Regions from separate parts of the Brenneria goodwinii genome, predicted to be linked through region 1. Evidence: predicted binding sites of a transcription regulator. Region 1 holds the regulator's gene; each other region holds the start of a gene.
The links. Region 1 encodes CRP, which controls carbon source genes, mostly activating them, when cyclic AMP is high. Its sites were predicted from a motif close to ATGTGANNNNNNTCACAT; they were not measured.
Positions count from the first base shown of each region.

Region 2: udp (uridine phosphorylase) is a predicted target of CRP. The motif match lies at 1,124-1,141, and genes of this name have one in related genera.
Region 3: glpT (glycerol-3-phosphate transporter) is a predicted target of CRP. The motif match lies at 1,638-1,655, and genes of this name have one in related genera.
Region 4: azuC (stress response protein AzuC) is a predicted target of CRP. The motif match lies at 832-849, and genes of this name have one in related genera.

Region 1 is NZ_CP014137.1:4,775,288-4,777,478, reverse strand. Features, by position in the region: gene ACN28R_RS21195 (OsmC family protein) at 1-244, opposite strand, end outside; gene crp (cAMP-activated global transcriptional regulator CRP) at 564-1,196, shown strand; gene ppiA (peptidylprolyl isomerase A) at 1,403-1,972, opposite strand.
Region 2 is NZ_CP014137.1:4,520,446-4,522,636, reverse strand. Features, by position in the region: gene ACN28R_RS20035 (tyrosine-protein phosphatase) at 1-106, opposite strand, end outside; gene udp (uridine phosphorylase) at 208-978, opposite strand; gene ACN28R_RS20025 (dienelactone hydrolase family protein) at 1,385-2,191, shown strand, end outside.
Region 3 is NZ_CP014137.1:4,641,044-4,643,234, forward strand. Features, by position in the region: gene yigL (sugar/pyridoxal phosphate phosphatase YigL) at 1-35, shown strand, start outside; gene glpT (glycerol-3-phosphate transporter) at 104-1,453, opposite strand; gene glpA (anaerobic glycerol-3-phosphate dehydrogenase subunit A) at 1,775-2,191, shown strand, end outside.
Region 4 is NZ_CP014137.1:3,208,270-3,210,460, reverse strand. Features, by position in the region: gene ACN28R_RS14250 (multidrug efflux MFS transporter) at 1-557, opposite strand, end outside; gene azuC (stress response protein AzuC) at 935-1,012, shown strand; gene ACN28R_RS14240 (ABC transporter ATP-binding protein) at 1,109-1,828, opposite strand; gene ACN28R_RS14235 (ABC transporter ATP-binding protein) at 1,825-2,191, opposite strand, start outside.

The DNA.
Region 1 (2,191 bases):
ACAGACGAGGCGACTCCGTTCTCCGCTCCGACGTCAGCTTAACCTCACAGTCGGCAACGTCATTACGCCCTTTCTGCAGTATGGATACCACATCGATCGCGCTGCATCCGCCAACCGACATCAAAACCATTTCCATCGGACTGGGGGATTTATCCCCTGAATTTCCATCCATTAAAACCTGATGTCCTGAAGCTGATTCGCAAAGGAATGTTAAGCCTTCAACCCACTTCACTCGAGCCTGCATGCTGCCTCCGCTAAAAAATTTTTGAATATTTATATCGTTACTGTACAAAATTATCTTATAACCAGAGCTTTATCATGCTGAAATGAGACAATACAAGACACGTCCCTCAAGGTGTGTTAAAAACAAGAACAGAATCTGCCTTATTCTGGACAAACTCAGATGCCGGGGAGATGATGACGTCGCCAGATAAAGGTTTTCAGTATATTCCCTGACGTCGTTCTGCCTACACTGAATTTGAACTTTTAACAGTAAATACGCCGTACAGGGAACTCTGAGCCCTGTGATTTGCGCAGTGACTGACAACAGAGGATGATATCGAATGGTTCTCGGCAAACCGCAAACAGACCCGACTCTCGAATGGTTCCTTTCTCATTGCCACATCCACAAGTATCCATCGAAGAGTACGCTTATTCACCAAGGTGAAAAAGCAGAAACGCTTTACTACATCGTGAAAGGCTCTGTCGCAGTGCTGATCAAAGATGAAGAAGGCAAGGAAATGATTCTCTCTTATCTGAATCAAGGGGATTTTATCGGCGAACTCGGCTTGTTTGAGGAAGGTCAGGAACGCAGCGCCTGGGTTCGGGCGAAAACGGCTTGTGAAGTTGCTGAAATTTCTTATAAAAAATTCAGACAACTGATCCAGGTGAACCCTGATATTCTGATGCGCCTGTCTGCTCAGATGGCCAGCAGACTGCAGGTAACGTCAGAGAAAGTCGGTAATCTGGCTTTCCTTGATGTCACGGGGCGTATCGCTCAGACATTGCTAAACCTGGCGAAACAACCAGATGCCATGACCCACCCTGACGGCATGCAAATAAAAATCACACGTCAGGAAATTGGCCAAATTGTTGGCTGTTCACGTGAAACCGTGGGGCGGATACTTAAAATGTTAGAAGATCAGAACCTGATTTCCGCACATGGTAAAACAATAGTCGTCTACGGTACCCGTTAAACCGGCGTATTAGCATGACCCTACAACAAAAAAGCGTGAGACTTATCTCACGCTTTTTTTTATCCGATATATTTGTCGGCAATAATATAATGGTTTAAAAACGGATAATTAATAAAACAAATAACGCATTGCCATTAGCCTGAGCGAATTCTTCGAACCCGCTCAGATTTATTGGCTGGAAATAAACCACCGCCCGAAAATACGCCTCAGGGCAGGACTTTCGCTGACTGGATCACGATCGGTTTGGTTGGCACATTCTGATAAGGGCCGACGTTTTCAGTCTGAACCTGGGCGATTTTGTCCGCCACTTCCATCCCTTTGACCACTTTACCAAACACCGCGTAGCCAAAATCGCGCTGACCATGATCGAGAAACGCATTGTCGGCGACGTTAATGAAAAACTGGCTGGTCGCGCTGTCTTTTTCCGCCGTACGCGCCATCGAAATGGTGCCGCGCAGATTGCGCAACCCGTTATCCGCCTCGTTGGCGATCGCCGGGTTAGTCGCTTTCTGTTTCATATCAGCGGTAAAACCGCCGCCCTGGATCATAAAGCCGGGGATCACTCGATGAAACGTCGTCCCGTTATAAAAACCGTTATTAACGTACTCGACAAAATTCCTCACCGATACCGGCGCTTTTTGATTATCTAATGCCAGTTCAATGTTTCCTGCCGACGTCGTCAGCAAAACATGCGTTACGCCGTTGGCGGCGAACGCCGGAGAAAAAGCCGTAAGTGAAATAAAGGCCGCCGCAGCAACCAGAGTACGTTTGAGCATGAGAATTCCTTTTTGAAGAAACCGCTTACAGAAAGCGTAGTGATTGTAAATATCCACACTCCTTAACGCTACCCATTTACCTTTTTTTACGTACAGATTACTTATTTTAACCAATTGTTAAATGCAAGCCAGGTTCTTACCTTATCTTATGATGCGAAAAGGACTGACGTTACAGCCAGTCCTCTTCGTTTTGTCGCCGATTTACGCACGAAACGTTAT
Region 2 (2,191 bases), 250 kb from region 1:
GGCGGATAAGCCGTCCATCCACAGCACGATTCCCGCCCAGATCGCGAAAATTAATCCCGCCATCCAGTGGAACTAAGGAAGGATGGCGTAACGTTGATTCGGTCATACATCTCCTTGCGATTGTCATCTCTTAACGGGCGAATCGAAAAATGGAGGGGTAACGACGCTTACCGGCTCGTGATGCGGTCATCACCGCGGCGCCGGAATTTATGCTGCGGCCAGCAGCCGTCGCGTAGCATCCAACAACACCTTAACGACCGTCGTTTCAGCCTGTTTCATAGTCTCGACATCGGGTGTTTCCTGCTGGGTGCGATTGACAATAACCCCCGCAATCATCCCGGCGCGCAGCCCCTGGCTGGCGCACATCGTCAGCAACGTGGCCGACTCCATTTCGTAATTCAGCACGCCCATACTTTGCCATTCCGCCATTGAACCTTGGAAACGGCGGACTACGCGGCCTGAAAACGTATCATAACGCTCTTGCCCAGGATAAAAAGTATCGGATGACGCGGTCACGCCGATATGAAGCGCCGCACCCGCGGCCTTCGCCGCGTCGACCAGCGCGGTGGTACAGGCAAAATCAGCGACCGCCGGGAATTCCAGCGGCGCGAAATGCAGGCTGGCGCCGTCGAGACGCACCGCCGCCGTGGTGACCAGCACATCGCCCACACTGATATCCGGTTGAATAGCGCCGGTCGTTCCTACACGCAGGAAGGTACGGATGCCAAGTTGGGCCAGTTCCTCTACCGCAATCGACGTTGACGGCCCGCCAATACCGGTGGAACACACTATCACCGCCTTTCCGTCCAATTCGGCACGCCAGGAGGTGAATTCACGCTGCGACGCCAAATGAACCGCGTTATCCATCAGCCGGGCTATTTTTTCGACCCGCGCAGGATCGCCGGGCACAATCGCCAACGTCGCTCCCTGTAAATCATTTTTTTTCAGGCCGAGATGGAAAACATCAGATTTAGACATAAGTGCCTCCCAGGCAATGGGTTGAGTAATCAGAGCAAAAAAAACACCGGGCGCATTTTTAAACATTGTATAGCCGCCGCCACGGAGAATAACGCGTAGAGAAACCCGCTATAGCCAAGACTTTATCGTATTGCAACCGTACATCTTGTGAACTTAATCACTTTTAAAAAAGAAACAAAGCACAATAATGCATTATATATGTGACACACATCACCAAACAAAGTGACAGAATTTCACTTTCCCCATCAATGGTCTGATGAGAAAACATGCTCAATGTCCTTCATCTTCGCAGCTGACGATTGTTCAACCTGTTTTATTGTAGATTCTTTAATCGTTGATACTATTTGTCATAGGCGCGAAACCTGACACGACTATGACATTGGCAAATCCAATCGAGGAGATCGCAATGACTACTGATGAGCAAACGATCCTCAGGCACATACCGCGAGGACTGACTTCGGCGGTAACCGTGCAGGCCTCTTCAGCCATCAATACGGATACGGCAGGCATCATTGCCGGCGAAACAACCGTTCCGTCTCAGGGGGAACAATTACCGGCTTATTTTGCCAAACCCGCCGGCCAAAACGAGCCGTTTCCCATCGTATTGGTGGTACAGGAAATTTTCGGCGTTCACCATTATATTCAGGATCTTTGCCGCAGACTGGCTAAACAAGGCTATATGGCTATCGCTCCCGAACTCTATTTCCGTCAGGGCGATCCCCATCAATACCATGATGTTCAACAGATTGTCGCTGAACTGGTCAGTAAGGTTCCCGATGCTCAGGTGCTGTCGGATCTTGATCACAGCGCGAACTGGGCCATCAAAAACGGTGGGGACGCCAGTAAACTTGCCATTACCGGCTTCTGCTGGGGAGGCCGGATCAGTTGGCTTTACGCCGCCCATAATCCACAGTTGAAAGCGGCGGTAGCCTGGTATGGCAAATTTACCGCATCCAAGACGATAAATAATCCCCAACACCCGATTGATATCGCAACGGAACTCAATGCGCCGGTTCTGGGGCTATACGGTGCCCAAGACGGCAGCATTCCGCTGGAACAGATAGATAAGATGCGCCAGGCGCTGCGGGCCGCCAATGCCAGCGCGGAGATCGTCGTCTACCCGGATGCAGGGCATGCTTTCCATGCCGACTATCGCCCCAGTTATCATGCCGAATCGGCCCAGGATGGCTGGCAGCGGATGCTGGCGTGGTTT
Region 3 (2,191 bases), 130 kb from region 1:
TGCCGAACTATCTGCGGGATTTGTTTCTGAGATAACGTTTTTCTCTGTTGGGAGAAAGGCGGCGTCGACAGGACGCCGCCGGAGGGATGCCCACAAGGTGGGATTAAGCCTGTCTGGCTAACGCTTCCTTATGCTTTTTCTCACTGATCATGACGATAATTAGCAGAATCACCGACAGGATGCTGCCGCCGATCATCACCATAAAGCCACCGTCCCAGCCGAAGAAGTCCACGGTGTAACCAACGATGGCGCTAGCGGCGACGGAACCGCCGAGATAACCGAACAGACCGGTGAACCCGGCCGCCGTGCCTGCGGCTTTCTTCGGCGCCAGCTCCAGCGCATGCAGGCCGATCAGCATCACCGGTCCGTAGATCAGAAAGCCGATGGTGATCATGCACGCCATATCCACATGCGGATTGCCCACCGGGTTCAGCCAGTACACGACGGTGGCGATGGTGACCAGGGTCATAAAGAATACCCCGGTGGCGCCGCGGTTGCCTTTGAACACCTTGTCGGACATCCAGCCGCACAGCAGCGTGCCGGGGATGCCGGCATATTCGTAGAGGAAATAGGCCCAGGAGGATTTGTCCAGCGCGAAATGTTTTACCTCTTTCAGATAGGTCGGAGACCAGTCAAGAATGCCGTAGCGCAGCAGGTAAACAAATACGTTGGCGATGGCGATGTACCACAGCAGCCGGTTGGGGAAAACGTACTGCATAAAGATTTGCTTCGCGGTCAGCTCCTCTTCGGCTTTCTCATCATAATCAACCGGATAGTCGTTTTTATACTCTTCAATCGGGGGTAAGCCGCAGGACTGCGGCGTATCCCGCATTAGGGCAAAGGCGATCAGCGCGACCAGGATGGCGGCAAACGCCGGCATGTACAGAGCGGCTTTCCAGTCGTTAAACCAGGCCATCCCCAGCAGGAACAGTAGCGGTGGAATACCGCCGCCGACGTTATGCGCGCAGTTCCAGATGGAAACGATGCCGCCGCGTTCCTTTTTCGACCACCAGTGCACCATGGTGCGTCCGCACGGCGGCCAACCCATGCCCTGAAACCAGCCGCACAGGAACAGCAGCACGAACATAATCGCAATGCTGGAGGTGGCCCAGGGCACGAACCCCATAAACAGCATGACCGCAGATGCCAGTATCAGGCCCGCGGGTAGGAACACGCGCGGATTGGAACGGTCGGAGACCGAACCCATGATAAATTTGGAAAAGCCGTAGGCGATCGAAATGCCGGATAGCGCGAAACCGAGATCGCCGCGCGAGAATCCTTGTTCGATCAAGAATGGCATCGCTAGGGCGAAATTTTTGCGCACCAGATAGTAAGCGGCATAGCCAAAGAAGATGCCCATGAAAATTTGCCAACGCAGGCGACGATACAGTGGATCGACTTGATCCGTCGGGATGCGGGACTGGTGTGTGGCGGGTTTAAAAATACTCAGCATTTTTGCCTCCGGTACGTCCGAAAACGATAATTTTTTGTTCTATAACGAACATGAAATTAGCCAATAACGCACTTTTTATCTGTGAGTTACTGCTCAAATGTTACATTTTTATGAAAATGTAACATTTGAGTGTTTTTTATGCGCGGGGTAAGTAACGGAGTTGATGCCGTTGTACCAGTGAATCGAGTGATGACCATCACACTTATTGCTTTTAATCGCCATTTTATTTTCGTTTTATGTTCGATTTTGTTCCTTATCAAACATTGTCCTTGTATTTTGTGTACCAATAGCAATATGTAACGAAGCGCGTGAAGCGAGGACATGATGCAAAAGACGGGGGCATACCGGGAAACCGATGTCATTGTGATTGGCGGGGGCGCGACAGGGGCCGGAACGGTGCGGGATTGCGCCCTACGGGGGCTGCGCTGTCTGTTGCTCGAACGCTATGATATCGCGACCGGGGCTACCGGACGTAATCATGGCCTGCTGCACAGCGGATCGCGTTATGCGGTGACCGATGGCGAATCCGCGCGCGAATGTATTGAGGAAAACCAGATTCTGCGGCGTATCGCCCGTCACTGCGTCGAACCTACCGATGGTCTGTTTATTACCCTGCCGGAAGACGATCTCGCCTACCAGACCCGGTTTATTGCGGCCTGCCAGCAGGCGGGGATCAATGCCCAGGCGATTGATCCGCAAGAAGCCCTGCGGCTTGAACCGGCCGCTAATCCAACGCTT
Region 4 (2,191 bases), 1.6 Mb from region 1:
TTTATCGCAAAAAGCGTAATCAAAAAGCTGGTGAACAACATGCCGGCCGTCACGAAAAAGACGATGCGCAGGCCGATATAGTCGGCCATAAATCCGCCCAACAGCGGGCCGAGAATCACCCCGGAAATCTGTCCGGTAGACAAGGTTCCCAGCGCCCAGCCGCTCTTTTCGCGCGGTACCTGCGAGGCGATCAGCGCCATGGCGTTAGGGATAAAACCTGACGTCAGCCCCATCATGGAACGTAGAAAAAATAGCTGCCATACGTTGGTGGCAAAGCCTTGCAGCGCCATGACGATGGACATGCCAAGCGCCGCGCGCAGCAGCATCAGTTTGCGCCCTTTTCGGTCGGCCAGACTTCCCCATAACGGTGCGACAATCGCAGAAACCAGAAATGAGGAACTGAAGATAACGCCAGACCAGAGACTTAATGACTCATGTGAATGTACGCCAAGTTGCTCGATGTACAGCGGCAGAAAGGGCAATATCTGACTCATGGCCAAGCCGGTAAAAAAACATCCCAGCCAGGCCGAGAATAGATTAAGTTTCCAGGTTTCCATGGTGTGCGGGGCGAGCCTTTGTAAGCGGGTTGCCAATGGTGAAATTAAGCGTCAGAAAGTAATTTGATGAAATTCATCGCGTATGAATATCAACAAACACCGTAAGATTACGGGTAATTCATCTCGTGCTACGAGCATAACATAGTGTGCTAATTTGTTGTTCAACACTCCGGTAACTATTCGCAACAAAAACATTCAACAATCAATGGCGTGAGGATACCGGTTTGCCGCTATTGGCATGTGGGATGGCGCCTTGTCGTAAAATCTGTATTTTTTGTGATGCGCGTCACAAAAAACTTGCGTGCGATGATGGCAAATCGTACAATTATTCACCTTGGAGTAACAATCTTACAACGTAATGAGTCAAGGTGAACAGAATGCGTAATCTATTGAAGAAAATCTTTAATGCCTACGTCAATGCATATAAAGATGTCCCGCCGGGAGCAATCCACTAATTTTTTGATTCTGACCCCGCCCCGATCTTCCCCTTCACAGGGGTTGTCTCTTATACACAAATATAGGGACTTGAGGGGGGCCATTATCGGCGATTGTCAGGCCGCCCGGCCGCCCAGGTACAGTTCGCGCATGCGCGGATCGTCCAGCAGCTCGCCGGCGTTGCCGGTAAGCGCCACCTTGCCCAGCGCTAGCACGTAAGCGCGGTCTGAAATGTGCAGCGCTTCCATGGCGTTCTGTTCCACCATCAGGATCGCCACCTTCTCCTGTCGCCGGATATCCTGGATCGCCGCGAACACGTCTGAGAGCATTTTCGGCGACAGCCCGGCGGAAGGCTCGTCCAGCAGCAGCGTCGACGGTTTCGGCATCAGGGCGCGGGTCAGCGCCAGTATCTGCCGTTCCCCGCCGGAGAGCGCCGAGGCCATGGCGCGCCACTTTTTGCGCAATAGCGGGTAACGCTCACACAGCTCTTCCATGCGCTGGCGGCGTTGACCGTCCGGCAAAAATTGCCCGCCGATCTGCAGATTTTCCTTGATGGTCAAGTTGTTAAAGACGTTATCGGTTTGCGGCACAAACCCCAGCGAGCACTCACGCACCTTCCGGTGAATGGGGATCTGGCCGACGTCCCGATCGTCCAGCACGATCTGTCCGCTGCGCGGGCGCAGATAACCGGCGATGCATTTAAGCAGGGTGGATTTGCCGCAGCCGTTCGGACCCAGCAACGTGACGATTTCCGCATTATCAACCCGCAGGGAAATCCCTTGCAGGATATCGATGCCGGGCGTGTAGCCGGCGAACACCTCATGCAGTCTGATCATACGGCCTCCTGTAATGAAAGCGGCGTGCTGCGGCCAAGATAGGCATCCAGCACCTGTTGGTTATCGGCCAGCTCATTGGGGCGGCAGTCGGCGACAATCTTGCCCCGGTCCAATACGATGCAGCGTTGGCAGAGTTCGCGAATGAAATGCATATCGTGCTCGATAATCATCAGCGATAGCCCGTCCCGTTGCAGCCGCAGCAGCGTTTCCACAATGTCGCGCCGCAGATTGGGATGCACGCCCGCCATCGGCTCATCCAGCATCAGGATCTGCGGTTCGCCCATCAGCGCGCAGGCGATGCCCAACAGTTTCTTTTGTCCGCCCGACAGCGCGGCGGCGGGCAGATCGCGAACCTTGGTCAGC